2 regions of the Bradyrhizobium sp. JR4.3 genome follow, and region 1 is predicted to be linked to the other one. Evidence: riboswitches for the same ligand, from Rfam matches in the RefSeq annotation. Region 1 holds a riboswitch; the other holds the start of a gene.
What was found. A riboswitch is a leader RNA that binds a small molecule or an ion and turns the genes downstream of it on or off. The one in region 1 is predicted to bind S-adenosylmethionine.
Positions count from the first base shown of each region.

Region 2: it holds a riboswitch for S-adenosylmethionine, as region 1 does, so the genes downstream of both, metX (homoserine O-acetyltransferase MetX) here and ABIB91_RS15995 (O-succinylhomoserine sulfhydrylase) in region 1, are expected to answer to the same signal.

Region 1 is NZ_JBEPQF010000008.1:218,450-232,766, forward strand. It holds gene ABIB91_RS15980 (hypothetical protein) at 1-10, opposite strand, end outside; gene ABIB91_RS15985 (PAS domain-containing protein) at 129-539, opposite strand; gene ABIB91_RS15990 (2'-deoxycytidine 5'-triphosphate deaminase) at 717-1,853, opposite strand; SAM riboswitch at 1,934-2,013, shown strand; gene ABIB91_RS15995 (O-succinylhomoserine sulfhydrylase) at 2,084-3,280, shown strand; gene ABIB91_RS16000 (SGNH/GDSL hydrolase family protein) at 3,403-4,395, opposite strand; gene ABIB91_RS16005 (SGNH/GDSL hydrolase family protein) at 4,408-5,187, opposite strand; gene ABIB91_RS16010 (OpgC domain-containing protein) at 5,187-6,452, opposite strand; gene apaG (Co2+/Mg2+ efflux facilitator ApaG/CorD) at 6,646-7,050, shown strand; gene ABIB91_RS16020 (Hsp33 family molecular chaperone) at 7,100-8,119, opposite strand; gene argF (ornithine carbamoyltransferase) at 8,266-9,213, opposite strand; gene ABIB91_RS16030 (aspartate aminotransferase family protein) at 9,213-10,415, opposite strand; gene ABIB91_RS16035 (GcrA family cell cycle regulator) at 10,871-11,383, shown strand; gene phoB (phosphate regulon transcriptional regulator PhoB) at 11,612-12,319, opposite strand; gene phoU (phosphate signaling complex protein PhoU) at 12,343-13,059, opposite strand; gene pstB (phosphate ABC transporter ATP-binding protein PstB) at 13,070-13,894, opposite strand; gene pstA (phosphate ABC transporter permease PstA) at 13,891-14,317, opposite strand, start outside.
Region 2 is NZ_JBEPQF010000021.1:113,780-128,096, reverse strand. It holds gene clpB (ATP-dependent chaperone ClpB) at 1-358, opposite strand, end outside; gene ABIB91_RS28350 (MOSC domain-containing protein) at 600-1,403, shown strand; gene ABIB91_RS28345 (TIGR02594 family protein) at 1,516-2,310, opposite strand; gene ABIB91_RS28340 (alpha/beta fold hydrolase) at 2,520-3,383, shown strand; gene metW (methionine biosynthesis protein MetW) at 3,506-4,168, opposite strand; gene metX (homoserine O-acetyltransferase MetX) at 4,184-5,386, opposite strand; SAM riboswitch at 5,477-5,556, opposite strand; gene ABIB91_RS28325 (chorismate mutase) at 5,761-6,609, shown strand; gene hisC (histidinol-phosphate transaminase) at 6,644-7,738, shown strand; gene ABIB91_RS28315 (prephenate/arogenate dehydrogenase family protein) at 7,735-8,673, shown strand; gene ABIB91_RS28310 (hypothetical protein) at 8,788-10,356, opposite strand; gene ABIB91_RS28305 (hypothetical protein) at 10,643-10,870, opposite strand; gene ABIB91_RS28300 (GDSL-type esterase/lipase family protein) at 11,061-12,404, opposite strand; gene ABIB91_RS28295 (DUF2125 domain-containing protein) at 12,644-13,828, opposite strand; gene ABIB91_RS28290 (gamma-glutamylcyclotransferase) at 13,939-14,317, shown strand, end outside.

The DNA.
Region 1 (14,317 bases):
CGGCGGTCATGTTCGCTCCCGATCGTTGTTTTGATCGAGTGTGTCACTGCATCCGGTGACGGACAAGCTAAGCCGCACGCAGGGCGCCCTGCACGCCGCCAATTCCGCATCGCGAATTTTGCGCAGGCTTAATTTTGCGCAGCTTTGGCGGCACGCTCGCGCTCGACGCGCTCGGTCACGTCGCGCGCCATCGCCACCGATCCCTGCACCACGCCAGCGGCGTCCCGCACCAGCGCGAAGGTCATCTCGATGTAGAGCTTGCGTCCGTCCTTGTGCAGCGCGCGGGTCAGTGTCGGTTTGCCCGCAAGCTTCATCGCGCCGCTGGCAAGCGCGGCCTCGAAGCCTTTCCAGTGCGCGGCACGCAGATGTTCGGGAATGATGAGGTCGAGATTCTGACCCAGCGCTTCGTCCGCGGAGAATCCGAACAGTGCGGACGATGCGCGATTCCACCGCATGATCGTGCCGGAGCGATCCGAATAGATCAGCGCGTCTGCGACGTCGTCGAGGATTTTTGCGTCGAGTTCGGATTGATCTGTCATTTCGCCACCTCGGACGTAGCCCGGATTCGCTTCTTATCCTGACACAGATTCGGTGTCATCGCCCGACTTGATCGGGCGATCCAGTATTCCAGAGGCGGATGTGATCGAACCGATAGGCTGCGGCGTACTGGATGCCCCGGTCAAGCCGGGGCATGACAGCGGAAGGTGAGCCTATCCCTACACCCGGAAATGCTTGCTCAGCTTCAGCCCCTGGGCCTGGTAATTTGAGCCGATGCGCTGGCCGTACATGGCGTCGGGGCGCGCCAGCATCTTTTCATAGACGAGGCGGCCGACGATCTGGCCGTGCTCGAGGATGAACGGCACCTCGCGCGAGCGCACTTCGAGCACGGCGCGCGACCCCAACCCGCCGGCGCCGGCATAGCCGAAGCCGGGATCGAAGAATCCGGCATAATGCACGCGGAACTCGCCGACCAGCGGATCGAACGGCACCATCTCCGCGGCGTAATCGGGCGGCACCTGCACCGCCTCTTTCGACGCCAGGATATAGAACTCGCCGGGATCGAGGATCAGGCTGCCGTCGGGACGGGCCGAGATCGGCTCCCAGAACTCCTCGACGGAATAGCCGGCGCGGCGATCGACGTCGATCACGCCGGTGTGGCGCTTGGCGCGGTAGCCGACGAAGCCGCCGCTCTTCTCGCCGGAGAGATCTACGGAGACGGCGACGCCGCCGGTGAGATCGGCATCGTCGATATCGACGAGACGTTCGGTCGCGTGCAGCGCCTCGAGGTCGTCGATGTTGAGGATGGCATCGCCGGTGCGGAAGCGTACCTGGCTCAGGCGCGAGCCCTCGCTGACCAGCACCGGGAACGTCTTGGGGCTGATCTCGGCATAGAGCGGGCCGTGATAGCCGGCACCGATCATGTCGAAGCGGCGGGTGCCGTCGGCGATCACGCGGGTGAAGACGTCGAGCCGGCCGGTCGAGCTTTTCGGGTTGGCGGCCGCGACGATCTCCGGCGGCAGCGCGAGGCTTTCGAGCAGCGGCACGATGTAGACGCAGTTGGTCTCCAGCACCGCGCCGTCGGCGAGGCTGAACTCGTGCAGCTTCAATTCGTCGATGCGCTCGGCAACGGTGGCGCCGGGACCAGGCAGGAAGCTGGCGCGAACGCGATAGGCGATATCGCCGAGACGCAAATCGAGGCTCGCCGGCTGGATCTGGCTTTCGACGAAGTCGTAAGCGGGCAGGATGAGACCGCCCTCCGCCATCGCCGCGATCATGCGGTCGGGCAGGATACCATTGGCGTCGGCGGCGACCGTGAACGTCAACCCGGGGTCCTCATCAGGGATCAAACACATCCCGACATGCGGGAAATATGAGCGTTTTACGGCTATCCGATGGACGTCTTGACGGAAAGGGCATTGCGGAATATGAGCATGACTTATCCCGTGGTGATTTGAGCCGGCCGGCTTGCAGCCACGTTAAATAAGTCGCTAAACAGGCCGGGGACCTCTGTGATCCCGGCCCGTGGAAATATTCCAGGCCGGTTTTTTTGTGGCCATTTTCGATGGTCACTTCAGGAGGTCCTATGTCGAAGTCCCCGGGGCCAACCGCGCAATACCGTCCCGAAACTCGCCTGGTTCATTCCGGCACCCTGCGCTCGCAATATGGCGAGACCTCGGAGTCGCTGTTCCTGACCCAGGGCTACGTCTACAACAGCGCCGAGGAGTGCGAGGCGCGGTTCAAGGGCGAGGACCCCGGCTTCATCTATTCACGCTACTCCAATCCGACCATCGCGATGCTCGAGCGCCGCATGATCGAGCTCGAAGGCGCCGAAGCGGCACGTTCCGCCGCGACCGGCATGGCCGCGGTGACGACGGCGATCCTGGCGCCGCTGAAGGCCGGCGATCACGTCGTGGCCTCGCGCGCGCTGTTCGGCTCGTGTCTCTACGTCGTGCAGGATTTGCTGCCGCGCTACGGCATCGAGACCACGCTGGTCGACGGCCTCGATCTTGACCAGTGGCAGCGCGCCATGAAGCCGAACACCAAGACGTTTTTCCTGGAGAGCCCGACCAATCCGACGCTCGACGTGCTCGACATTCCCGGCATTGCCGAGATCGCGCACAGCGGCGGCGCGCGGCTCGTCGTCGACAACGTGTTCGCCACGCCGATCTGGCAGAGCCCGCTCGCGCTCGGCGCCGACGTCGTGGTCTATTCCGCGACCAAGCACATCGACGGCCAGGGCCGCTGTCTCGGCGGCATCATCCTGTCCTCGGAGGCGTTCATCGCCGAGCACATCCACAATTTCATGCGCCAGACCGGCCCGTCGATCTCGCCGTTCAACGCCTGGGTGCTGCTCAAGGGCCTGGAGACGCTCGCCGTGCGCGTGCGCGCGCAGACCGAGACGGCCGCGCGCATCGCGGACGTGCTGGCGAGCCATCCGAAGATTTCGCGGCTGGTGTTTCCCGGCCGCGCCGATCATCCGCAGGCGGCATTGGTGAAGAAGCAGATGCGCGGCGGCTCGACGCTGGTCGGCCTCGAGGTCAAGGGCGGCAAGCAGGCGGCGTTCCGCGTGCTCAACGAGCTCAAGCTCGCCAAGATCTCGAACAATCTCGGCGACGCCAAGAGCCTCGTCACGCATCCGGCAACGACGACGCATCAGCGCCTGAAGCCGGAGGACCGCGCCGCGCTCGGCATCAGCGAGGGATTCATCCGCTTCTCGGCGGGGCTGGAGCACGCGGACGATCTGATCGAGGATCTGACCGCGGCGCTGGAGAAGGCGTAGCCACACACTCGGAATCGTAGGGTGGGCAAAGCGAAGCGTGCCCACCCTTCACGATCGCGGTGCCGATAGATGGTGGGCACGGCGCGCGAAGAGCGCGCCTTTGCCCACCCTACGGCACCAAGCTACATCGGCCGGTACGTCCGCACGTCCGCGGGCACGTTCACGCCGAGCTTGATCTGGCCGACGGAGCGGATGATGTCGTCGCCGAGGAGCTGGGCGAAGCAGGCGTAGCCCCAATCGTTCATGTGCAGGCCGTCGGCGATCACAAAGCTCTCGACCGGAAGCGACTGCTTCTCGTGCCAGTCGCGCATCACCTCGAAGCGCGGGAAGATGCCGACGTGACGGAGCTCAGCGACCTTGCCGAGCAGCTTCACCATCTTGCCGGCGCTCTCGGCGCGCTGGTTGACGGCTGGCGAATACTGCGGATCGACCAGCACGACGTCGGTGCCGCCGGCAGCCTGGATGCGGCTGATGCCGTCCTCGACGAGCTTGGCGGTATCGCCGGGATCGAGATTGCGCAGCACCGCATTGGTGCCGACCTGCCAGATCACCAGATCCGGATGCACGTCGATCACCTCCTTCTGAAGGCGCTTCATCATCTCGGGCGCGTCCTCGCCGCCGACGCCGGCATTGACGACGGTGATGTCGGCTGTCGGATAGTGCCGGTGCAGCTGCGCGGCAAGACGATTGGGATAGTTGAACTCCGGCGAGCTCGCACCGAATCCCGCGGTCGAGGACGAGCCGAATGCGACGATGACGACGGGCTGGCCGGCGACGAGCTTGCCCGCGACATGCGGCAGCGAGCCCATCGCCTTAGCGCCGCCCTTCGGCGACAGGCAGGGCACGCGGCTGAAGACGTCGCCGGCGGATTTCGCGACCTGCTTCACCTTGTCGATGGCGCGCGCCGTGATGCCGCGCTGGTCGGGGGACGTCGCTGCGACGGTCGTCTGGGACGGTGAAGCGGGAGCCGGATTAGCCGACTGCTGCGGGGCCGGCGTTGCCTGCGCGCCCTGCGTCTGCGCGTGCGATTGCGAGGCCGGACTCAGCAACAGCAGCACCGCTGCTGCAGGCGCAGCCAGCCATGCCGTCAGGCAAAAAGGGCGGAGAGAACTCATTAACGCTAGACCTCAATTTTGCTGCTGGGCCGGCTCCAGATGCGCAGCGTCGATCACGAACTGTGCCAACGCCCGGCCAAGGCAATCATGGACCTGCTTCGCCAGCTCAGGCCCGCGCGACGGGCTGAACAGGTCGAACTGCCCCTGGTCATTCCACTGCCGCATGATCGCGAAACGATCGAACAGCGGAATATCGTGCTCCTGCGCCACCACCCGCATATTGTCGAGGTATGGCGGCACCGAGATCATGGTTTCGGTACGCGGACTGTACTGCAAGTTCATCAAGACGACGTCAGCCCCTGCCTTTTGCAGCGCAACAACCCCTCCGGTCACTGCGCCGCGAAAATCATCGGGATCGATGGCTCGGATAGCATCGACAGTCCCGGTCTGCCAGATAACCAAAGTAGGTGCTTTTGCTTCCATCAGCTTAACGAAACTGGCGGCCGCCTCCTCGGCCGTTTTCTTGCTCTGTATTTCTACGGAGACGTGGACTATCTCGGACGGCGACAGCTTGTCCTTCAGAATGGCCTGCATCCGCGCCGGATAAGAGGCGTCCTCGGAAGCCGGAATTGTGGTCGAGCGACTGCCGATGACCAGGATTTCGAGCGGCTTGCCGGCCTTCACGGCATCGGCGACCTTGGGAAGCTGGCTTTCGCTCGTGAGCAGATAGGACGGCACTTCACAGGCTGCGGGCGCGGCTGAAGCAGCCGGCGCAGCATCGTCCGCGCGCGCCGGAGGCGCGGCGAGACCACCGCACAGCAGGATCAGGCTCAGGAAAACCTTCGCCTTCATCAGCCCCCTCCCGCCATATCGGCGCTGCCGACGGCGCTTTTGGTTTTCGAACCGCTCTTGTCAGCCACCCGCTTGTACCACGAAATCAGCCAGGCCATGGCCCACATGATCAGAATTCCGGAGAGACTAATTAGCGCATGCATGACCGGGCCGCCCGAGACCTCGGCCAGGATGAAATGGCCGGCAAAGGCGAGGAAGACGCCGAGACAGAATATCTCCAGGGAATGCGAGCCGCACAGGATCAGCGGCCGCAGCCATGGCGATTTCAGGCCCGGCCAGTCCCGCGGCAGGACGCGTACGGTGAGCGCGGCCAGCGCCAGGAAATGCGTGAAGCGCAGCACGTCCAGGTCGGCCTTGTCGATCGGATACATCCACTGCTCGAGCCGCTTCGGCATGAAATGGGAGAGCTGCGGCACATACCAGGTCAGCGTCACGTAGAATGCCGCGACCAGATAGGCGATCGCGATCCACATCGTCACCCGCGAAGCCAGAATGCGCGACATGCGTCGCGCACCTCCGAGCGCGCACCATGCCCCGAACACGAACAGCAATTGCCAGGCGAAGGGATTGAAGGCCCAGAAGCCGTTCGGATAGGCGGACAGATAGAGGTCGTATTCCCAGGTCACCGCGTAGAGCGCGACCGAGAGGCCGAGCGTCACGTCGGGGCGCCATTTCATCAGCCACAGGATCAAGGGCAGCGCCAGCATCAGCACGATGTAGAGCGGCAGCACGTCCATGTTGACCGGACGGAAGCGCAGCAGCAGCGCCTGCACGATCGTGACATCGGGCTGCTTGAGGAAATCCATGATGCCCATCTCTTCGGTGTAGAGCGGGTTCTCGAACCTGGTCGCGACATAGGAGATCTCGGCGAGGAAGATCGTGAACAGGAAAACGTGGGCGACATAGATCTGCCAGACGCGCCGCAGGATGCGCGCGGTGGCGACGACGATGCCGGACTCCAGCATCGCCCGACCGTAGACGAAGGCGGCGGTATAGCCGGAGATGAAGATGAATATCTCGGTGGCGTCGCTGAAGCCGTAATTGCGGATCGTGAACCAGGTCAGAAGGCTCGGCGGCAAATGGTCGATGAAGATCAGCCACAGCGCGAGGCCGCGGAACAGGTCGAGCCGGAGCTCGCGCTCGCCGATGGCGGGCAGCGAAATGGCCGGCGCGGCCGCGCGCCGCTTTGCCCCCGCGGACTTGACCTCCACAGGTTTAGCGGTTCCCGCGATCGTCGATCCCGTCACTTGGTCGGCAATAGTCATCGGGGGCCTAAAAACCCTTCCGCAAATCGCGACGTGGCAAGGAGTGTACCGGTCCGGCCGTCATCTCGCAAAGCCGCCGGATCACATGCAAGTACGTTTGGACCTACACTTGGACGTGTACTTCCCTGCGAATTCAGGCGGGACGATGTCGCCAAGGCCGCCTCCGGCGTTTGGTTCCCGGGCGGTTTTCGGTATGATGGCAATCATGTACCGCGCCGTGACCCGCCAGATCGAAGTGACCGTCGAGCCGAACTTTGTTCCGGAGCAGTCGTCGGCCGACCGCTCCCGTTATTTCTGGGCCTACACCATCGTCATCACCAATTCCGGCGATGAGACCGTGCAGCTCAAGACGCGGCACTGGATCATCACCGATGCCACCGGCCGGCAGCAGGAGGTGAAAGGCGAGGGCGTCGTCGGCGAGCAGCCGACGCTCGCGCCCGGCGAACGCTTCGAATACACCTCCGGCGTGCCGCTCACGACCGCCTCGGGCTTCATGACCGGCCGCTACCAGATGGTCAGCGCAAGCGGCGAACGCTTCGAGATCGACGTGCCGACGTTCTCGCTGGACAGCCCGGACAACAAGCGTGTGTTGAACTAGCGCTGGAAATGGTGGGCACGCTTCGCTTTGCCCACCCTACGGCACCGCGCTACGCGTCCTCGACGCCCGCCTCATCCGGTGTGAACTCGTACACCGAGCTGCAGAACTCGCAGGTCACGACGACCTTGTCGTCCTTGACCATTGCGGCACGGTCGTCGGACGAAAAGCTCTTCAGCATCGATGCCACCGCATCGCGCGAGCAGGAGCATTGCGCCTTCAAGGGCAGCGGATTGAACACGCGCACGCCGCGCTCGTGGAAGAGACGGTAGAGCAGCCGCTCGCCGGACAGCTCGGGATCGATCAGCTCGACGTCTTCGACGGTTTCGATCAGCGAGCGCGCCTCGACCCAGGCATCGTCTTCAGCGACGGCATGGACCTCGACGCCCTCGGGCGCATCGCCGGGATGCAGATCGGCCTGCCGGGCGCGCTCGGGCGCCTTCGGCAGGAACTGCATCAGCATGCCGCCGGCGCGCCAGCGATGCTTGCCGCCGTCGTTCGAACGCCATTCCTCGCCGACGGCGAGACGCACGCGGGTCGGGATCTGCTCGGAGCGCAGGAAATATTCGTGAGCGGCATCTTCCAGGCTACCGCCGTCGAGCGCGACCAGGCCCTGGTAGCGGCTCATGTCGGGGCCCTGGTCGATGGTCATGGCGAGATGACCGTGGCCCAGCAGCGCGCCGGAATGCGTGCCGGAATCCTGGACTTCGCCGAGGCGCGCGGCGTCGTAACGCGCATAGGCGCGCAGGCGATCCGGCGCCTGATAGTCCACAACCAGGAACGACACCGGACCGTCGGTCTGGGCCTGGAGGATGAAGCGGCCCTCGAACTTCAGCGACGAGCCGAGCAGCGTGGTCAGCACGATGGCCTCGCCGAGCAGCTTGCCGACCGGCGCCGGATAATCGTGCTTGGTCAGGATCTCGTCGAGCGCCGGACCAAGCCGCACCAGGCGACCGCGCACGTCGAGCGCGTCGACCTCGTAGGGCAGCACGGCGTCGTCGATCGGAACCGCGGATGGCGCACGAACCGGGCCTTCGGGCCCGGTTTTCATGTCAGGGGATTGGGAAACCATGGCGCTTTATCTGGGGTCGGAAGGCGGAATTGAAAGGGGGGCGGCTGCATCCGGAATGCAGAACGGATCGTACGCAAGCACGGCAAACTCGGTGTCGTCCTGGCGAAAGCCAGGACGACGATCCAAAGCTACTTCACCGGCCCGCGTTACTTCACCGCGTCGAAGCACCAGGCCAGAATGCCCTTCTGCGCGTGCAGGCGGTTTTCGGCCTCGTCGAACACGACGGATTGCGGACCGTCGATCACCTCGTCGGTGACCTCCTCGCCGCGATGGGCGGGCAGGCAGTGCATGAACAGCGCATCGGGCTTGGCCAGCGACATCAGCTGGGCATTGACCTGATAGGGCTTGAGCACGTTATGGCGGTGCTCGCCTTCCTTGTCGCCCATCGACACCCAGGTGTCGGTCACGACACAATCGGCGCCCTTCACGGCGGCTTCGGCATCCGTGCCGAGCATGATCGGCGCGCCGGTCGCCTTGATGAAGTCGCGCATCGCTTTTTTCGGCGCGAGCTCCGGAGGCGTCGCGACATTGAGCTGGAACTTGAAGCGCTCGGCGGCGTGCGCCCAGGACGCCAGCACGTTGTTGTCGTCGCCGGTCCAGGCCACCGTCTTGCCCTCGATCGGGCCGCGATGTTCCTCGTAGGTCATCAGGTCGGCCATCACCTGGCAGGGATGCGAGCGCCGCGTCAGGCCGTTGATAACGGGCACGGTGGCGTTCGCCGCAAGCTCCAGCAGCGCATCGTGATTGAGGATGCGGATCATGATGGCGTCGACATAGCGCGACAGCACCCGCGCGGTGTCGGCGATGGTTTCGCCGCGGCCGAGCTGCATCTCGGCGCCGGTGAGCATGATCGGCTCGCCGCCGAGCTGGCGCATGGCGACATCGAACGACACCCGCGTCCGCGTCGAGGGGCGCTCGAAGATCATCGCCAGCGTCTTGCCTTCGAGCGGCCTGACCGGCTGATGCGCCTTCTGCTTCGCCTTCATCGCGGAGGACGCGGCCAGCATGCGCTTGAGCTCCGACAGCGGCAGCTCGTTGATATCGAGGAAGTGCTTCGGTGTTTTCTTGGGCGTTTTATCGGGCGACGTGCTCATCAGCTTGCCGCCCGCTTGTTGCCGGACAACGCCGCGCAGGCGCGCTCGAGCCGCCCGACGCTGTCCTCGATCTCGGCTTCGGTGACGATCAAAGGCGGCAGGAAACGCACGACATTGTCGCCGGCACCGACGGTGAGCAGTTTTTGGTCGCGCAAGGCGGCAACGAGATCGCCGGAGGGCACCACGGCCTTGATGCCGATCAGGAGGCCCTCGCCGCGCACTTCGCTGACGACATCGCCATGACGGTCGATCACGGAAGCGAGCTTCTGCTTGAGCAGCAGCGACATCCTCTGCACGTGGTCGAAGAAGCCGGGCTTGAGCATGACGTCGAGCACGGTATTCGCCGCCGCGATCGCGAGCGGATTGCCGCCGAAGGTCGAGCCGTGCGAGCCCGGCGTCATGCCGGACGCCGCTTCCGCGGTCGCAAGGCAGGCGCCGATCGGGAAGCCGCCGCCGAGCGCCTTGGCCAGCGACATCACGTCAGGTTCGACGCCAAGGCGGCGGTATGCGAACAGATCGCCGGTGCGGCCCATGCCGGTCTGCACCTCGTCGAAGGCGAGCAACAGGCCGCGCTCGTCGCAGAGCTGGCGCAACGCCCTCAGGAAGGCGGGCGTTGCCGAACGCACACCGCCCTCGCCCTGGATCGGCTCGATCAGGATGCCGGCGGTCTGCGGACCGATCGCCTTTTTCACTGCCTCGAGATCGCCATGCGCGACCTGGTCGAAGCCCTCCATGGGTGGGCCGAAACCTTCGAGATATTTTGCCGAACCCGTCGCGGCCAGCGTCGCCAGCGTGCGGCCATGGAAGGCGCCTTCGAAGGTGATCATGCGATAGCGGTCTGGATGGCCCTTCGCGGCGTGATAGCGGCGCACGATCTTGATCACGCATTCCAGCGCTTCGGCGCCGGAATTGCAGAAGAACACGAAGTCCGCGAAACTTTCATTGCACAGGCGCGCGGCAAGCTTTTCGCCGTCCGGGCTCTGGAACAGGTTCGACATGTGCCAGAGCTTCGTGGCCTGTTCCTGCAACGCCGCGACCAGCGCCGGATGGGCATGGCCGAGCGCATTCACCGCCACCCCGGAGGTGAAATCGAGATAGCGCTCGCCATTGGTCGCGATCAGCCAGCAGCCTTCGCCACGCTCGAAACCGAGGTCGGACCTGGCGAAAACGGGGAGCAAATGCGGCGCTGCGCTGTTAGTCATGACGGTCACTTGAATGTTGCGGACGGTGTGAGCGTGCATTACGCAACGCACCATCGACCGGCCCGGAAAACGAAACGTGCCGCCTCTTGAGGGCGGCACGTGCGACTATCTTAGGCCTGGTGAATCGGGTGTCAATGCCGCCCGGAAAGCCTCGCGAAACGCTGAATCCGTAGTCTTGCGGTGCCGATTTTGCGGGATTTAGCCACGGAACATGTGGAAGCGAGTCGGCGGACTCTTGCGCGGGAGTCACGCCATATTGTAGCGTTTGGATTGTCAGATACGACATCTCGTGCAGTGGTTCTGATCTTTAAGTCCTTATGTACCGGCGTAAACGTTCGGGCGTTCAAGACGCGCCCGGCGAGCCTTAAGGGATTCTGGCGGCACGGGTTTTTGAAGGCTTAGGCATTCGCTGCGAGGCCCCAGGATGGCTGGCGCGCAGCGAGGGAAAGGGTGCAATGACGGTTTTGACCTGGTCCGATGATCGCGTCGAGCAGCTGAAAAAGCTCTGGGAGGCCGGACTTTCGGCCAGCCAGATCGCGGCGGAGCTCGGCAATGTGACCCGCAATGCCGTGATCGGCAAAGTGCACAGGCTCGGTCTTTCGGGCCGCGCCAAGAGCCCATCATCGGCAGCGCCCCGGCCGCGCAAGGCGCGCCCCGCGCAGCACATGATGCGGGTGAGCCGCCCGATCTCGCGCGGCAACACCGCGCTGGCGCAGGCCTTCGAGGTCGAGGCTGAGCCGGATCCGGTCACCTACGACAACGTGGTGCCGATGAGCCAGCGGCTGTCGCTGCTCGAATTGAACGAGGCGACCTGCCACTGGCCGGTCGGCGATCCCTCGAGCCCGGACTTCTTCTTCTGCGGTGGACGGGCGCTGTCCGGCCTGCCCTATTGTGCCCAGCACTCGCGTGTTGCGTACCAGCCGGCGTCGGATCGGCGCCGCGCACCGGTGAAGCCGGGTCCGCGGTAATCACGGCAAGTCGTCGCGCAAAGACAGTTCAATAATTTCAGTGTCGTCCTGGCGAAAGCCAGGACCCATACTCCGAGCACGCAGTAGTCGTGCGAAAGGGGTAACTCTGAGTCTTCGCCAAACCACTCCCTGTGGTTATGGGTCCCGGATCAGCGCTCGCTTCGCTCGCTTGTCCGGGACGACATCGGAGAATGCAGGGACAGCTCGCCAACAAACGAGCCTGCAACCCTACACCTGCTCCGCCTTGGCAAACCGATCATCCAGCGCGTAGCCGGCGCCGCGGACGGTGCGGATCGGGTCCTGTTCGCGGCCGAGATTGAGCAGCTTGCGCAGACGGCCGATATGCACGTCGACGGTGCGCTCGTCGATATAGATGTCGCGGCCCCAGACGCTGTCGAGCAGCTGCTCGCGCGAGAACACCCGGCCCGGATGCTCCAGGAAGAACTCCAACAGGCGATATTCGGTCGGACCGAGATCGATCGGCCGGCCCGATCGCGCCACGCGGCGCTTGTCACGGTCGAGCTCGATGTCGCCAAAGGCAAGCACGGTGGCGAGCCGCTCCGGGCTTGCACGCCGCAGCAGGCCCTTCACGCGTGCCAGCAGCTCCGGCACCGAGAACGGCTTGACGATGTAATCGTCGGCGCCGGTCGCAAGACCCCGCACCCGCTCGCTCTCCTCGCCGCGCGCGGTGAGCATGATGATCGGGAGCTGCTTGGTCTCGGGACGGGTGCGAAGCCGGCGGCACAGTTCGATGCCTGACAGGCCCGGCAGCATCCAGTCGAGCACGATCAGATCGGGGATGTGCTCCTTGAGGCGGGTGTCGGCGTCGTCGCCGCGCATCACCGTCTCGACGTCATAGCCGTCGCCTTCGAGGTTGTAGCGGAGAAGCTCGGTCAGGGCTTCCTCGTCCTCAACCACCATAATGCGTGCGCCCATCGGGTCGTCGCTCCCTTAAGTCTTCAGGTGTTCGGTACCGTGTTGGCGAAGGTCGTCATGTCGCCCTTCGGCCGCTTGTCGGTGATCGCCTGGCCCTCGATCATGTAGAACACGGTCTCGGCGATGTTGGTGGCGTGGTCGCCGATCCGCTCGATGTTCTTGGCGCAGAACATCAGGTGAATACAGAACGAGATGTTGCGCGGATCCTCCATCATGTAGGTGAGGAGCTCGCGGAACAACGAGGTGCAGATGGCGTCGACTTCCTCGTCGCCCTTCCACACCGCCATCGCCGCCGGCAAATCATGCGCGGCATAGGCGTCCAGCACCGACTTGACCTGCTGCTGCACGAGGTCGGTCATGTGCTCGAGGCCGCGGAACAGCTTGAGCGGATGGAAGTCCGTCTCCAGCGCCGCGACGCGCTTGCCCATGTTCTTGGCGAGGTCGCCGATGCGCTCGAGATCGGTCGCGACGCGCATGGCGCCGACGATCTCGCGCAGATCGACCGCCATCGGCTGGCGGCGGGCGATGGTGAGCACCGCACGCTCCTCGATGCGCTTCTGCAGCGCGTCGAGCTCGGTGTCGATGGCGACGACGCGCTGGCCGAGCGGGACGTCGCGGCGGATCAGCGCGTCGACGGACTCGACGATCATGCGCTCGGCGATGCCGCCCATCTCGGCGACCAGGCGGGTGAGTTCCTGGAGGTCGGTGTCGAAAGCCTTTGCGGTATGTTCGGAAGCCATGTCGCGTCTCCTAGCCGAACCGGCCGGTGATGTAATCCTGCGTGCGCCGGTCGGTCGGCGACGTGAAGATCTTGCTGGTGTCGTCGAACTCGATCAGCTCGCCGAGATACATGAAGGCGGTCTTGTCGGAGACGCGCGCCGCCTGCTGCATGTTGTGGGTGACGATCGCGATCGTGTAATCCTCGGACAGCTCCTGGATCAGCTCCTCGACCTTGGCGGTCGAGATCGGGTCGAGCGCCGAACAGGGTTCGTCGAACAGGATCACCTCGGGCCGCACCGCGACGGTGCGGGCGATGCAGAGGCGCTGCTGCTGGCCGCCGGAGAGCGACAGGCCGGAGGCGTTGAGCTTGTCCTTGACCTCGTTCCACAGCGCGCCGCCGCGCAGCGCCTTCTCGACGCGGCCGTCCATTTCGGACTTCGAGATCTTCTCATACAGGCGGATGCCGAACGCGATGTTCTCGTAGATCGTCATCGGGAACGGCGTCGGCTTCTGGAACACCATGCCGACGCGGGCGCGCAGCAAATTGAGGTCCAGCTTGCCGTCGAGGATGTTGGTCTGGTCGAGCATCAGCTGACCGGTGGCGCGCTGGCCGGGATAGAGGTCGTACATCCGGTTGAAGATGCGCAGCAGGGTCGACTTGCCGCAGCCCGACGGACCGATGAACGCCGTGACGCGATTGGCGCCGAGCGTCAGGTTGATGTTCTTCAGCGCGTGGTGCTCGCCGTAATAGAAGTTCAGGTTGCGCACGGTCACCTTCGGGGGCGCCTCCGGCAGCACTGGCGCGTGGGGCAGCCCACCGGCCGCGCTCATCGACGATACTGAAAGATCACTCATTTTGCGGTCCTCTCGGCGCCAAGGATGCGCGCGCCAATATTAAGGGCAAGAACGGTCAGGGTGATGAGCAGCGCCCCGCTCCAGGCCAGCTGTTTCCAGTAGGCATAGGGGCTCTGCACGAAGTTGTTGATGGTGACCGGCAGGTTCGCCATCGTCTTGTTCAGGCCGAGGCTGAAGAACTGGTTCGACAGCGCGGTGAACAGCAGCGGCGCGGTTTCACCGGCGACGCGAGCGGTCGCGAGCAGCACGCCGGTGATAAGGCCGGAGCGCGCGGCGCGATAAGCGATCCGCTTGATCACCAGCGAACGCGGCAGGCCGAGCGCCGAGGCCGCCTCGCGCAACGCGTTCGGCACCAGCAGCAGCATGTCCTCGGTCGTGCGCAGCACCACCGGGATCACGATGACCGCGAGCGCGAGCGAGCCT
Region 2 (14,317 bases), on a different contig from region 1:
TCTCCAGCGCGAGGCCGAGCAGCAACCGCTCGACCGTGACAAAGCTGTCGCCGGCCTTCTCGCCGGCCTTTTCAGCCGCGTCGAAGGTGCGGGCGAGCTCGGGCGCCAGATAGATCTGGCCGGCTCCGCCGCCAGAGACCTTCGGCACCTTGTTCAGGGCGTCCTCGGTCGCCTTCAGGATTGCGCGGGAATTGCCGCCGGCGCGGTCGATCAGGCCGGCAGCGAGGCCTTCATTGTCGTCCAGCAGCACTTTCAGGACGTGCAGGGTCGAAAACTGCTGGTGCCCTTCGCGCACCGCAAGCGACTGCGCAGACTGGACGAAGCCCCTGGAGCGTTCGGTATATTTCTCGATGTTCATATCTTCTCTGTCCCTCGGCCTGCCCCTGGAGCCCTCTAAGGCACTCCAAACGGCATCTTCATTGGGTTTCCGATGACCGCATTGACGTTTCTCAACCGGCAACGGTCGTTATCAGCCGGCGCTGGCGCCGGCCTGACCCAGATGTGGGAAGCGAGGCCTCGGACCGGAAGAGGCGAGTTCACAATTTCGTGCGCGGATCCGCCCGCTTGGCGCCGTTGGGCCGAATCCCCTAAGTAGCGGCATGACACCGAGCGCAACGACAGCCAACCAGATCGCCGAGATCACCGGCCTCTACCGCTATCCGATCAAGGGCCTGACGCCGGAGCCCCTGCCCCGCGTCTCCCTGCAGACCGGCCGGACACTGCCCGCCGACCGCCGCTATGCCATCGAGAACGGCCCCAGCGGCTTCGATCCGGAAGAGCCGCAGTGGAAGCCGAAGATCCAGTTCCTGATGCTGGCGCGTAATGAGCGGCTGGCTTCGCTCGACAGCCGGTTCGAGGACGCGACCCATCGCCTGACCATCCGCAAGGATGGCCAGATCGTCGCCGTCGGCGATCTCGAGACCGCCGCCGGGCGTGCCGCGATCGAGGACTATTTCAGCCAGAACTTTCAGCCGGAGTTGAAGGGCCCGCCCAAGGTCCTGTCCGGCCGCGACCACAGCTTTTCCGACGTCGCCCGCAAGGTCGTGTCCATCATCAATCTCGACAGCGTCCGCGCACTCGAGACCATGCTCGGCGGCGCCGCCGTCCACCCGCTGCGCTTCCGCGCCAATCTCTACGTGAAGGGCTGGCCGGCCTGGTCCGAGTTCGACCTCGTCGGCCAGACGCTGGCGATCGGACAGGCCCGGCTGAAAGTGGTCAAGCGCATCAAGCGCTGCCCGGCCACCAATGTCGATCCTCAGACCGCCAGGCGCGATCTCGAAATCCCGGCCACGCTCTCGAGCAATCTCGGCCACATGGACTGCGGCATCTATGCCGAGGTGATCGCCGACGGCGACATCGGCGTGGGCGACGCGGTTGCGGTGGAACAGCCGAAGCTGGTGTGACGGGGCGCTTTCTCGGCAAACTCCGTCATTGCGAGGAGCGAAGCGACGAAGCAATCCAGACTGTCTCCGCGAGGGATTCTGGATTGCTTCGCTGCGCTCGCAATGACGCGCCTCAATTCGGCATCACATAGGCATAGATCCGGCCGCGCGAGATCGGCGCTTCGCGGACGCGGTTGCCGTTGTTGCCGGAGATCATGATCGGATTGCCCTGCGCATCGACGCCGGTGATGATGCCGACATGACCGCCCCGGCCGCCGCGCGACATGACCGCGATGGCGCCGACCTGAGGACCGGAGACACGCGTGCCGTAATGCGCGAACGAGTTCGCCATGTCGGAGCCGGTGCCACGGTGACCGGTCTTTTCAAGCACCATGTTCATGAAGCGCGCGCACCACAGGCTGCCGCGGCCGGTCGGATTGCCGCCGACATAGCGGCGTGCCTCGGACACGAGGCCCGACCCGCCGCCGAAGCCGCTGCTGCTCGTGGCGCTATTGGCCACGCCGCCGACATTCGCGTCAGTGGCAATCTCACCGCCACGCCTCTTGGCGATTCGACGGCTGGCGCGCGTGGTCATCTCACCGCTGGTAACCATTCCAGCGTTGCCGCTCATGGCCATTCCACCGCTGCCGCTTATGGCGATGCCGCCGCTATTGGCGTTCGGGTCATAGCTGGCGAAAGTGTTGCCGAAGCCGTTCGCCTGCAATTGCGCCGCGCCGCGCTCAAAGCGCGAACTGCGTGCATGCCGGTAATAATGATATCTGCTGGCGTGATGCGCGTAAGCGTGCCGCTCTGCGCTATGACGATGAGGTCGTGCTGACGCCGGAGAGGTGAAGGCGGCGACCGCCGCGAAGAAAACAGCCAGCGCGACGACACAGCGCGACAGGCGAGACGCAAACAACTCGAACATTCTTCATCCTTCGTTGACACCCCCACTTCCCAATCGGCCCGTGCGGTGGCCGACATCCGCGGGCTGTATCAGTATCCTGATGTGGCGAGAACAAGACGCGGTCGCGGAGATTTTGGACGATGATTAAGATGATTAATAAGTGTTAGGTTCGTATGCGCTAACCGCAGGACGGCATTCCAATGTCGCAGCCACCTCTGGGAGAAAACCGGATGCCTCACGCCCTCACGAAGGACAATTGCCGGCTCTATTTCGAACAAGCAGGCACGGGCACGCCAATTATTTTTCTGCACGAATTCGCCGCCGACTACACCAATTGGGAGCCGCAGATGCGCTACTTCTCGCGCGGCCATCGCTGCATCACCTATTCCGCGCGCGGCTACACGCCATCGGACGTGCCTGATGGCGAGGTCTACGGCTACACGCATTTCTACACCGATGCGCTCGCGGTGCTCGATCATCTGAAGATCGATCGCGCGCACTTCGTCGGCCTCTCGATGGGCGCCTATTCATCGCTCCAGATCGGGCTCAACGCGCCCCAACGTGCCCTGTCGATGACGCTCGCCGGCGTCGGCTCAGGCTCGGAGATCGAGAACCTCGACGCCTGGCGCCAGCAGTGCCGCGCCAACGCGGAGCAATTCGAGATGCTCGGCTCGGCCGAAGTCGCAAAGGTCACGCGCGAGGCGCCGAGCCGGATTCCCTTCCTGGTGAAGGACCCGCGCGGCCACGCCGATTTCTACGCCGCCCTGGCGCGGCACGACGCCAAGGGATCGGCGCGCACGATGCGCGGCTTCCAGGCCGGCCGTCCCTCGATCTTTACGATGACAGACGCGATCAGAGCCGCCACGACGCCGGCACTCATCATCTGCGGCGACGAGGACGATCCGTGCGTCGGCGCAAGCCTGTTCCTGAAGAAGCACCTGCCTGCGGCAGGGCTCGCCATGTTTCCGAAGTCCGGCCACGTGCTCAATCTCGAAGAGCCCGCGCTGTTCAACGAAACGGTGGAACGGTTCGTCACGCTGGTGGAAGCGGGAAGATGGCCGGCGCGCGATGCGCGGTCGTTGCCGGCGCATTAGCGCGAAGGCGTCGCCACACACTCCGTCGCGTAGTCCGGAGGGAGCGAAAGCGTAATCCGGGGCCTTCGCCTCCGCGGATAGAATCCCGGATTGCGCTACGCTTCATCCGGGCTACGGGAATCTTACTTCCTGCCGCCTCGCGTCAGAAGAAACACGCCCTGCTCGCCGAACAGATTCCACACCCACCAGGGCATCCGCAGCCGCAGCGGACGGCCGTAGAGGTCGAGCGCCTCGGCACGTTCCATCTTGACGTCGATCGCGTCGCAGAGCTCGACGAAATCCTTGATGGTGCAGAAATGGATGTTGGCGGTGTCATACCAGCTTGCCGGCAGATTCTCCGTGCGCGGCATGTGGCCGCCGATCAGGAGCTGGAGCCGCATCTTCCAGAAGCCGAAATTCGGGAACGACACGATGGCGCGGCGGCCGATGCGCAGCAAATTCTCAAGCACCACTTTCGGCTGCCGGGTCGCCTGCAACGTCTGCGACAGGATCACGTAGTCGAAGGCGTCATCCGGATAATTCACGAGATCGGTGTCGGCATCGCCCTGCACCACCGCAAGACCCTTGGCGACGCAGCGGTTGACGCCCTCGCGTGACAGCTCGATGCCGCGGCCGTCGATGCCGCGGGTCTCCAGCAGCTGGAGCAGGTCGCCCTCGCCACAGCCGACGTCGAGCACCTTCGAGCCCGGCTTGACCATCTCGGCCACCAGCACATGGTCGGCGCGAAAATCGCCGGGCTGCCCGGTCGCAAGGCCGCCCAGCGGCAGCGCTTCCTGTACAGACATGACTAGCCGTCCTTGTTAAGCAGTCTTGGCAGTGAGCCCGCGCGCCTTGCCTGCCGACTGCAGGAAGGCACGGGCAATGTCGAAGAACTCGGGCACGTCGAGCAGGAACGCGTCGTGACCGCGATCGGTCTCGATCTCGGCGAAGGACACCCGCGCGCTCGACGCATTCAGGGCGTGCACCAGCGCGCGCGATTCCGAGGTCGGGAACAGCCAGTCGCTGGTGAAAGAAACCACGCAGAAGCGGGTCTGGATTCCCGCGAACGCCTTCGCCAGCACGCCGCCATGGTCGCCGGCGATGTCGAAATAATCCATCGCGCGGGTCAGATAGAGATAGGAGTTGGCGTCGAAGCGCTCGACAAAGGATGAGCCCTGGTAGCGCAGATAGGACTCGACCTGGAAGTCGGCGTCGAACGAGAAGGTCGGCAGCTCGCGGTCCTGCATGCGCCGGCCGAATTTTCGATGCAGCGCGGCGTCCGAAAGATAGGTGATGTGCGCCGCCATCCTAGCGACAGCGAGCCCGCGATGCGGATGGATGCCGTGATCGGCATAGCCGCCTTGGTGCCAGTCGGGATCGGCCATCACCGCCTGACGGCCAAGCTCGTGGAACGCGATGTTCTGCGCCGAATGTCGTGTCGAGCAGGCAATCGCCAGCGCGGAGAATACCCGAGTCGGATACGCCGCAGTCCATTGCAGCACTTGCATGCCGCCCATCGAGCCGCCGACGACTGCGAACAGCGTGTCGATGCCGAGCCGGTCGATCAGCATCGCCTGCGCGCGCACCATGTCGGGGATGGTGATGACGGGGAAATCGAGGCCCCAAACCTTGCCCGTCGCGGGATTGATCGAAGCCGGACCGGTCGAGCCCATGCAGCCGCCGATCACGTTGGAGCAGATGATAAAATACTCGCTGGGATCGAGCGGTCGGCCGGGGCCGACCAAGGTCTCCCACCAGCCGGGCTTGCCGGTGACAGGGTGCACATTGGCGACGTGCTGGTCGCCGGTCAGCGCATGGCAGATCAGGATCGCATTGGAGCGATCGGCATTGAGCTCGCCGTAGGTTTGGTAGGCGATCTGGAACGGGCTGAGATCGACACCGCAATCGAGCTGCAGCGGCTGCTTCGTGCCGAACTGCGCAACCTGCGAGCTCGGACGATCCACCTCGTGCGACCGCTCGTCGGCAGTGATCGCGGGACTGGGAATTGACTGGACGCCAACCATCTGACCATCGACCTCGTTTGCGATCGTAGAAGTGACCGCATTGACATCAGGCCATGAAAAACCCGGCCTGAACGATAGGTTCGGCCGGGATCGAAAGGGTCCCCGGCCTGTTTAGCGAGTTTTTTAACGTGGCTGCAAGCCGGCCGGCTCAAATGACCACGGAACGGATAAAAACTACCGTCTTGGACGGTTTTCGTCAAGTCGCGGCCCGGATCGACCAAATTCGCCTGCCGCGCCGCCGGCGGAAAGGGCCCGATTTCCCTTTGCATTTCTCTTTGCTTTCGCAGCCCCGACTGCCTAATCAGGACATCCATCGTAGCGGTGACGGCTCGACTGATCCGCATTGGAACGCCCCTCAACAGCACCTGTCAGACATGTCCCAACGTCCGCCCGCGCCACCATCGCTCCAGGAATTGCGCAAGGAGATCGACGCGATCGACGAGGGCATGCATCGCCTGCTGATGCAACGCGGCGACATCATCGACCGCCTGATCCAGGTGAAGCAGACCCAGGAGGTCGGCTCGGCGTTCCGCCCGGCACGCGAGGCCTCCATGATGCGCGACCTCGTGCAGCGTCATCGCGGCATCCTGCCGCTCGACACGGTCGAGAGCATCTGGCGCGTCATCATCGCGACCTTCACCTACGTCCAGGCCCCGTTCTCGGTCCACGCCGACATCTCGGCAAGCGAGCCCGCCATGCGCGATTCCGCGCGATTCCATTTCGGCTTCACGGTGCCTTACGTCGCGCATTTCAGCGCGCAGGCGGCGGTCGAGGCCGTCGCGAAATCCAAGGGCGACCTTGCGCTGGTCTCGGCAACCTCGAGCCGCACGCCGTGGTGGCTGTCGCTGGAAGAAGCCGGCGCGCCAAAGATCATCGCGCGGCTGCCCTTTGTCGAGCGCGCCGACCATCCGGCGGCGTTGCCGGTGTTCGCGGTCTCGCGCGTCGCCGACAGCGCCCTGGTGACGGAGGTCGAGACCTTCAGCGTACGCGTGTCGGGGTGGAACGCCGAAGTTGCGCGCGTCCTGTCGCCGCTCGCCGAGATCGTGGCGGTGCCCGACACCGCCTTCGACGGCGCCGCGCTGCTGGTCTCGGTCACCGCGACGAGCAGCCTCGACAAAATCAAGGCTGCCCTGATCGAAGCGGGGGCCTCGGTGCGCTCCACGGCCCTCGTCGGCAGCCACGCAACGCGCTATACGGTGCCCCCGACCGGGCCGAAATCGTAAGTCGCGAACCGCTTAAGCCACTCCGGAGTTGAAGATGTCCCGCCCAGTGCCGAATCCCGGCATTCTCGATATTGCGCCCTATACGCCCGGCAGGACTCCGGTGGCGGAGCCCGGTCGCAAGGTGTTCAAGCTCTCGGCCAACGAGACGCCGTTCGGGCCCTCGCCGAAGGCGATCGAGGCGTTCAAGAACGTGGCGGATCACCTGGAAGACTATCCGGAAGGGACCTCGCGCGTGCTGCGCGAAGCGATCGGGCGCACCTTCGGGCTCGACCCCAACCGCATCATCTGCGGCGCCGGCTCGGACGAGATCCTCAATCTGCTCGCCCACACCTATCTCAGCCATGGCGACGAGGCGATCTCGACCACGCACGGCTTCCTGGTCTACCCGATCGCGACCATGGCGGTCGGCGCGAAGAACGTGGTTGCCGCCGAAAAGGACCTGACCGCGGATGTCGACACGATCCTGAAAGCCGTCACGCCGCGCACAAAACTGGTCTGGCTCGCCAACCCCAACAACCCGACCGGCACCTATCTGCCGTTCGACGAGGTCAAGCGCCTGCGCGCCGGCCTGCCCTCGCACGTGCTGCTGGTGCTGGACGCAGCCTATTGCGACTACGTCTCGCGCAACGATTACGAGATGGGGATCGAGCTGGTGGCGACCACCGAGAACACGGTCGTGACCCACACGTTCTCCAAGATCCATGGTCTTGCGGCGCTGCGGATCGGCTGGATGTTCGGCCCCGAACACATCATCGACGCGGTCAACCGCATCCGCGGTCCCTTCAACGTGTCGACGCCGGCGATGTACGCTGCCGTTGCCGCGATCGAGGACACCGCGCATCAGGCGATGTCGAAGCAGTTCACCGAGACCTGGCGCAACTGGCTGACCGAGGAGATCGGCAAGCTCGGCCTGAAGGTGACGCCGAGCGTCGCCAATTTCGTGCTGATCCATTTCCCGACGGAGGGAAAGACCTCGGACGCAGCCGACGCCTTCCTCACCAAGCGCGGGCTGGTGCTGCGCGGCTTGAAGAACTACGGCCTGCCGCATTCGTTGCGCATGACCATCGGCACCGAGGAGGCCAACCGCCTCGTCGTCGAGGGCCTGCGCGACTTCATGGCCGGAACATGAGCGCGACCTCGCACTTCGAGCGCGTCGCGCTGATCGGCTTCGGCTTGATCGGCGGCTCGATCGCGCGCGCTGCGAAGCTCCAGGGCTTGGCTGGCGAGATCGTCACCACCGCGCGCTCGGAGAAGACGCGCGCACGCGTGATGGAGCTCGGCATTGTCGATCAGGTCGTGGCGACCAATGCGGAAGCGGTGAAGGATGCCGATCTCGTCATCCTCTGCATTCCCGTCGGCGCCTGCGGGCCGGTGGCGCAGGAAATCGCCGCCTATCTCAAGCCCGGCGCGATCATCTCCGACGTCGGCTCGGTCAAGGGCGCCATCGTCAGGGATATGGCGCCGCATCTGCCGAAAGGCATCCATTTCGTGCCGGCGCATCCCGTCGCAGGCACCGAGCATTCGGGCCCCGATTCGGGCTTCGCCGAGCTCTTCATCAACCGCTGGTGCATCCTCACCCCACCGGAGGGCGTCGATGCGGCTGCCACCGATCGCCTGCGTGCGTTCTGGGCGGCGATGGGTGCCAAGGTCGAAATCATGACGCCGGATCATCATGATCTCGTGCTCGCGATCACCAGCCATCTGCCGCATCTGATCGCCTACACCATCGTCGGCACCGCCGACGAACTGGCGCAGGTGACGGAGTCCGAGGTCATCAAGTTCTCCGCCGGCGGCTTTCGCGATTTCACCCGCATCGCCGCCTCCGATCCGACGATGTGGCGCGACGTCTTCCTCGCCAACAAGGAAGCCGTGCTGGAGATGCTCGGCACCTTCACCGAGGATCTGGCAAAGCTCACCCGCGCGATCCGCCGCGGCGACGGCGAGGCGCTGTTCGACCACTTCACCCGCACCCGCGCCATCCGCCGCGGCATTGTCGAGATCGGCCAGGATTCGGCGGCGCCCGACTTCGGCCGGCCGCATGCGCAGCTCGGCAACAAGCCGTAGCACTGAAGTAGCCCGGATGGAGCGCAAGCGTAATCCGGGACCTCCGTCGCTTGAGGCAAGATTCCCGGATTGCGCTTCGCTCCATCCGGGCTACGAGCCCGCGTGGCTCCGTGACTAGAACGGATAGTAGCGGATCTGCGTCATGACCACGTTGTCGTCCGTCTTCGGGGCGCCGCCGACGCCGGCGAATGCGAACCGCTGCGTGTAGGAATATTGCAGGCCGGCTTTGAGCGTACCGAAATTGCCCTGGTAGATGGTGTCGTAGATCCCGGCCGTGATCTGCCGGACCTCCCTGGTGTTTCCGTTGCAGGTCGCGGCCGGCGAATTCTCGGTCAAGCAGCCGGTGTTGTTGTAGAGCGGATTGCCGTAGCCGAAGGGCACCGTTCCAACATTGGCGAAATTCGCCTTGGCCTTTTCGAGGCCTGCATAGGAGTAGACATCGAGGCTGGGCGTCGCGTGCCAGATCAGGCCGACGGCGGCCGCCGTGATCGTCAGCGGGAGGATGGTGCCGTCCTGCGCCACCGCCGCGTCGGGGAACGGCGTTGCCGTGAAGCGGCCCAGCACGCCGTGCGAGCCATAGAGCTGAAGATCGAGGGTTTTCGGAATCAGTTCGGCGAAGATGTGTCCCCCGAAGCTTCCGGTGTCGTAGGTGTGGTTGGCGTTGTTGAAGCGATCGAACAGCTGGCGGTAGAGCGCCCACGCCTCGACATGCAGCTTGGTGGGCCCGAGCCGTGGGTCCCAGGCTGCCTTGACGGTGACGTCGGGCACCTGATTCAGACTGACATTGTTGAGGTTGTTGAAGAAGCTGCCGCCGGGACCGGTCAGATTGACCTGAAGGTTCGGGTTCAGCACGCCCTGGGGTCCAATGGCGGGTGTGCCGACAGCCGGGACGTTGCCGCCGAAGAACGCGGTCTGGGCATTCTCGACCGACGCAGCCAGCTTGAACTCCGGTCCGATGTCCTGCCAGACGCGCAGCCCGGGCTGCCGTGCCGCAAGAAATCCCGGGACGGATTCGAAGTCGATCACGCCGGGCGCATCGACGCCGCGAGGATCGATGCCCGACTTGGTCGGCGCGTTGAGCGACCAGGATTGCCCGGCGAGGAAGTGAAGACCGAGATCGGTGCGGTCCAGTTCCAGGCTGAGCTGCCGCATGCGCGGATTGAATGAGTTGGTCGCCACCGAGTTCGCCGTCTGAGCCGCACCTTCGAAATCGATCTCGCCGTAACCAGCGAGGTGCGTGTCGGCATCGGCATTGCCTTCGGCCAACACCGAGAACCTGCTCTGGCGCGCGGAGAAGCGCGTTTCCGGGATGTTGAAATTGCGGCTCTGCTGATAGGGGATGAAGTTGTAGACCGAGCCGGTATCGGAAGCGAGATTGCGTGAGCGGTAGATGCCGGTGAGATCGACCCAGCCTCCGAATGTCAACGTCACGCCCTTGTAGCAGACCTTGCCGGCCGCACATGGATCGGCGGCGAGCGCCTTGTAACTTGCCGGTAACTGAACGGCCTTCGCCTGCGCTTCAACCTGCCGCGTCTTGCGCGCCTCGGAGTCCACGCGCTGCTGGAGCTCCTTCAGCTTCGCCTTCAGCGACTGGATTTCGGTTGTGACATTGTCGTCGGCACGCGCCTGCCCTGAACAGGCAGCGAGAATACCCAGCATCAGTCCGCAATTGATGATCCGCACTTGAAGCTTCCTCCATTTGGGAAGCGGATTGGATTCCGCGCGCCGTCTCCGGCGCCTGCATGCTTCCCTGGTGTGGAGTGATTTGAATGCGGCTGCGGTTATTCGCGGCGAGGTGCATCTTCTGCATCACGTTTTCCTGACGATCCTGTTCGGAATATTTTCGTTGGCCGCCGATCCGCACGCGCGACTGTCGCGATTGTCCAAGGCAACGTTCAAGGTAATGCGCATTGGGCCCGGCCGGGACATGACCGGGCCCAGTTCGCGACGGGCAAGTGGTGGATGGCGACTATTTGCCCCTGGTCGCGCGCATCACCGTGGGGCGCGGTGATTTCCGCGAGGGGACGAATGCCATCGTCTCCCGCGTCGTGGGATTCGAGATGTTGCGATCACCATTCGGATACATCGAGGCGTATGCGGCCGGCTCCTGCGACTGCCATTCCCACTGCGCGAACGCGGGCGTCGCGAGCGTGGTCGAGATGGCGATAGCGGCAATGAACAGCCTGGACTTCGTCATGATATCTCTCCTGCCTGGGCGACCGCCTCAACGTGCGGCCGACATGGAGAGAGAGCGGACTTTGCGGCTCCGCATTCCCGGCGGGTCATCACGATCCGGCGAAGCGGCCGTGAGTTCAGCTCGTAACCTGCATGGAGGGAGTTACGACAGCTGAGGGCGATGAATGGAGACAGGCAACTCTGAATTCATCCTACTGCTTCGCGCTGCGATCAAACTTTCCCGGCTTGAACAGATCGAGGTCGATGGCCTGTCCCATCGCCAGATATCCGGTGCGGTTGGGATGAAGCTTGTCGCCGGCGCCGCCGGTCGTGCTTTCGGGAACGAACTCCGGCTTGAGGCCACCCGAGGCCGGATCGAGCGTCGCACGATCAAAATCTATCACGCCGTCGAATGTCCCCGAGCTACGGATAAATGCGTTGAGCGCCTTGCGCTTGTCATCCTGTTCGGGAAAACCATGTGCCGCGCTGGTGCTGCCCAGTGCCGAAACGACGGTGGCGCCAATGATCCGGGCTTGTGGCCATTTTGCGCGTAGCCTCGCGACGCCGTCCTTCATCGCGGCGATGACCTGGTCGGCGGTAAAATTGCCGTTCTTGCTGAAATCGTTGATGCCTTCCAGCCAGATCAGGCTCGATATGCCGGACAGCGACAGCACGTCGCGATCGAGCCGCTGGCCCGAAGCGGGGCCGCCCGCGTACGGTTTGTCGGGACCATATTCGGCGGGGCCTGCGATTTGGTTGCCACCAATGCCGCCATTCACGACGGCGACCTTGTTGCCGTAGACCGCCTTCAGGCGGCGCGACAGCACGTTGGGCCAGCGATCGTCGCCATTCATGGTTGAGGCGGTCCCGTCGGTAATCGAATCCCCAAACGCCGTGATGGCGAAGGCATCGGCAGGCGCAGTCATCTCGATCGCATCGAGAAAGAACCACGACGCAGTCGCATAGGGGAAGGAAGCCTCGTCTTCGAGGGCGCCCTTCGCGCCGGCGCCGGGCGCACTGACATAGGAGGTAGTCAGCGCTTTGGCGTGCCAGGTCATCGGACCGCTCTGGCCGGCGACATGAAAACTGACCGCAAGCCGGCGGCCGGCGAGGTCATCAGGCCGCTTTGCAAACGGCAGCGCGATCGCGTCGCTCCAGACCGAATTCCCCGGCGACACCGTAACGGAAGCCGTGCCGGCGAACGTCACCGGAGTGTTGGAGCCGCGGATCAACGCGGCACTGCCCGACTGCAGGCCGACGTAAACGCCGTCAAACGTGACGGGTTTGGCGCCGAAGGCGTTGCTGAGCCGGATGCGGGCCTGCCGGCCCCAGATATCCGGCCGCACGATCAGGCGAAAGGTCTGGTCCCGCGCACCGGCTGCAGGCTCGGGAAACGCGAATTTCTGTTCGGGCTGGGCAGACGGATTGCCCACGGGGTATGGGCCCTGAACCGCGCCCGTCCAGGACACCACCCAGTGTTCGCCGTCCTTGGCGCTTGCGGTCTGAAGCGAGGCGACGAGCAGCGATGCTGCCACGAGACAATTCAACGCGTTCATTGTTTCCCCCGAACCCCAGATAATTGGGCGCGACCTAGAGCCGTCTAGTTGGCCTTCAATAGGGCGGCAGAACGCTTCCTGTCCAGACGCGCTGACGCACTCCTCGCCCGACGCAGGAGAGGACCTCGCAGGTTGCGTCACCGGCGACGACAAGACGCCCTTCGGAAGCGATCTGTTCACAGCTTCGGAAGCGTCAGGCGGACCGAGCTGTCCGCCCGGCAGATTGATGAATTCACGAACTAATAAAGCGGCGGGATCTGACCGACCTTGACCGGGCCGAGCAGCACGGCGCCGTCGACGAACTTCAGCGGGAAGCTGCGAGCTTTCTTGCCTTCCAGCGTGCTCTCGGTGCCGATCGAATTGATGCCGGCGGCAACGCCGGCATTGGCGTTCTGCTTGATGACCTTGCCGAGGCCGGGAACGGCGCGGTCGAGCGCGCCGAACAGATTGTTCAGGTCCTGCGACTTCACGCCGGGCGCGACGCGATCGAGGGTTGCCTGCGGCACTCCCTCCTCCAGCATCTTCTCGATGCCGAGCGCGGGGATCACGCGCTCGAGGCCCGTCACCGTCATCTGCAGTTCGCCGTCGAGACGGCCGTTCGCCGAGAGCCCGAGCGTGCCGGCCGCAACCGCGATCATCTCGCCCTGCTGGATCCGGGACTGCACGATCTCGATATGGCCGCCGGCGGCCTGGATCTCGCGGAAGCGCTGCGGCCACGGCTTTGGCGTGAGGTCGGACAGTCCGGTGATCTTCGCCCGCGTATCGGCTTCGAACGGCTCGGCGAGCAGCGGATGAACGCCCTGGATGCTGCCCTGCGCGATCTGCAGCACGGTCTCGATCACGGGATGATCGGACGGCGATCCATCCGCGAGGCGTCCATGCAGCTCGACCTGTTTCGCGCGCGCGAGCGGCACCTGCACGCTGCCGTCGACGCGATTGACGGTGGGATCCTCGAACACGATGGAGGCGCGCTCCGGCACGGCGGGCAGGCCGACGACACTGCTGCGACCCTTGCTCCAGTTCACGACGAAGGTGCTTTGCGTGACGCCGTCAGTGAGCGTCGCGGGTGCGGTGAACTCGGCAATGACGCGCTTGGGGTCGTAGACTTGGGCGACGACCAGGATGTTGTCGAGCTTCGCCGTGAACGGCGTCTTGCTGGCGTTCTGCGACACCAGGGCGACGCTGGCGCCGGAACACTGGACCTCGAAGCGGAAGGGGAAGCCCGCGATCGAGCGCTTGGCGCAATCATAGATGCGCCCGGATTTGGCCTCCTGCGCGCGCCAGGCGTCGGCGGCGATTTCGGCCTGCGACGCCGCATAGAACCAGAAGCCGCTCCACGCCACCGCGAGGATCAGGAGGATGACAGGGGCGATGAAAAGGCCCCAACGGGAGCGCCGGCCTGCGGCAACGGTCATATCGGACATGCGGCGACCCTTTGATCCCTGATTTTGTCAAATGTAAGCGAGGTAAGTCTGCGACGAAAGGCGGAGAATTCGCTTCGCTTGGGGGCGCGGTTCTGGTAGCCGTGCCCGAAATGTCGGAAATCACCCTCCCCTCCGTCACCACTGCCAAAGGCGACCTCTGGGTGTTCGGCTACGGCTCGCTGATGTGGCGGCCGGGCTTCGAATTCGAGGAGCGCGTCCCGGCGCGGCTGGTCGGCGAGCATCGCGCGCTCTGTGTCTATTCCTTCGTCCACCGTGGCACGCCGGAGAAGCCGGGTCTGGTGCTCGGCCTCGACCGCGGCGGCGCCTGCCGCGGCATCGCCTTCCGCGTCGCCGAAAAGAACCGCGCCGACGTCGTCGCCTATTTGCGCGCGCGCGAGCAGGTGACGTCGGTCTATCGCGAAGTCATGCGTTCGGTCTGGCTGGAGAACGACGCGCGGCAGCGCGTCTCCGCGCTCGCCTATGTCGTCG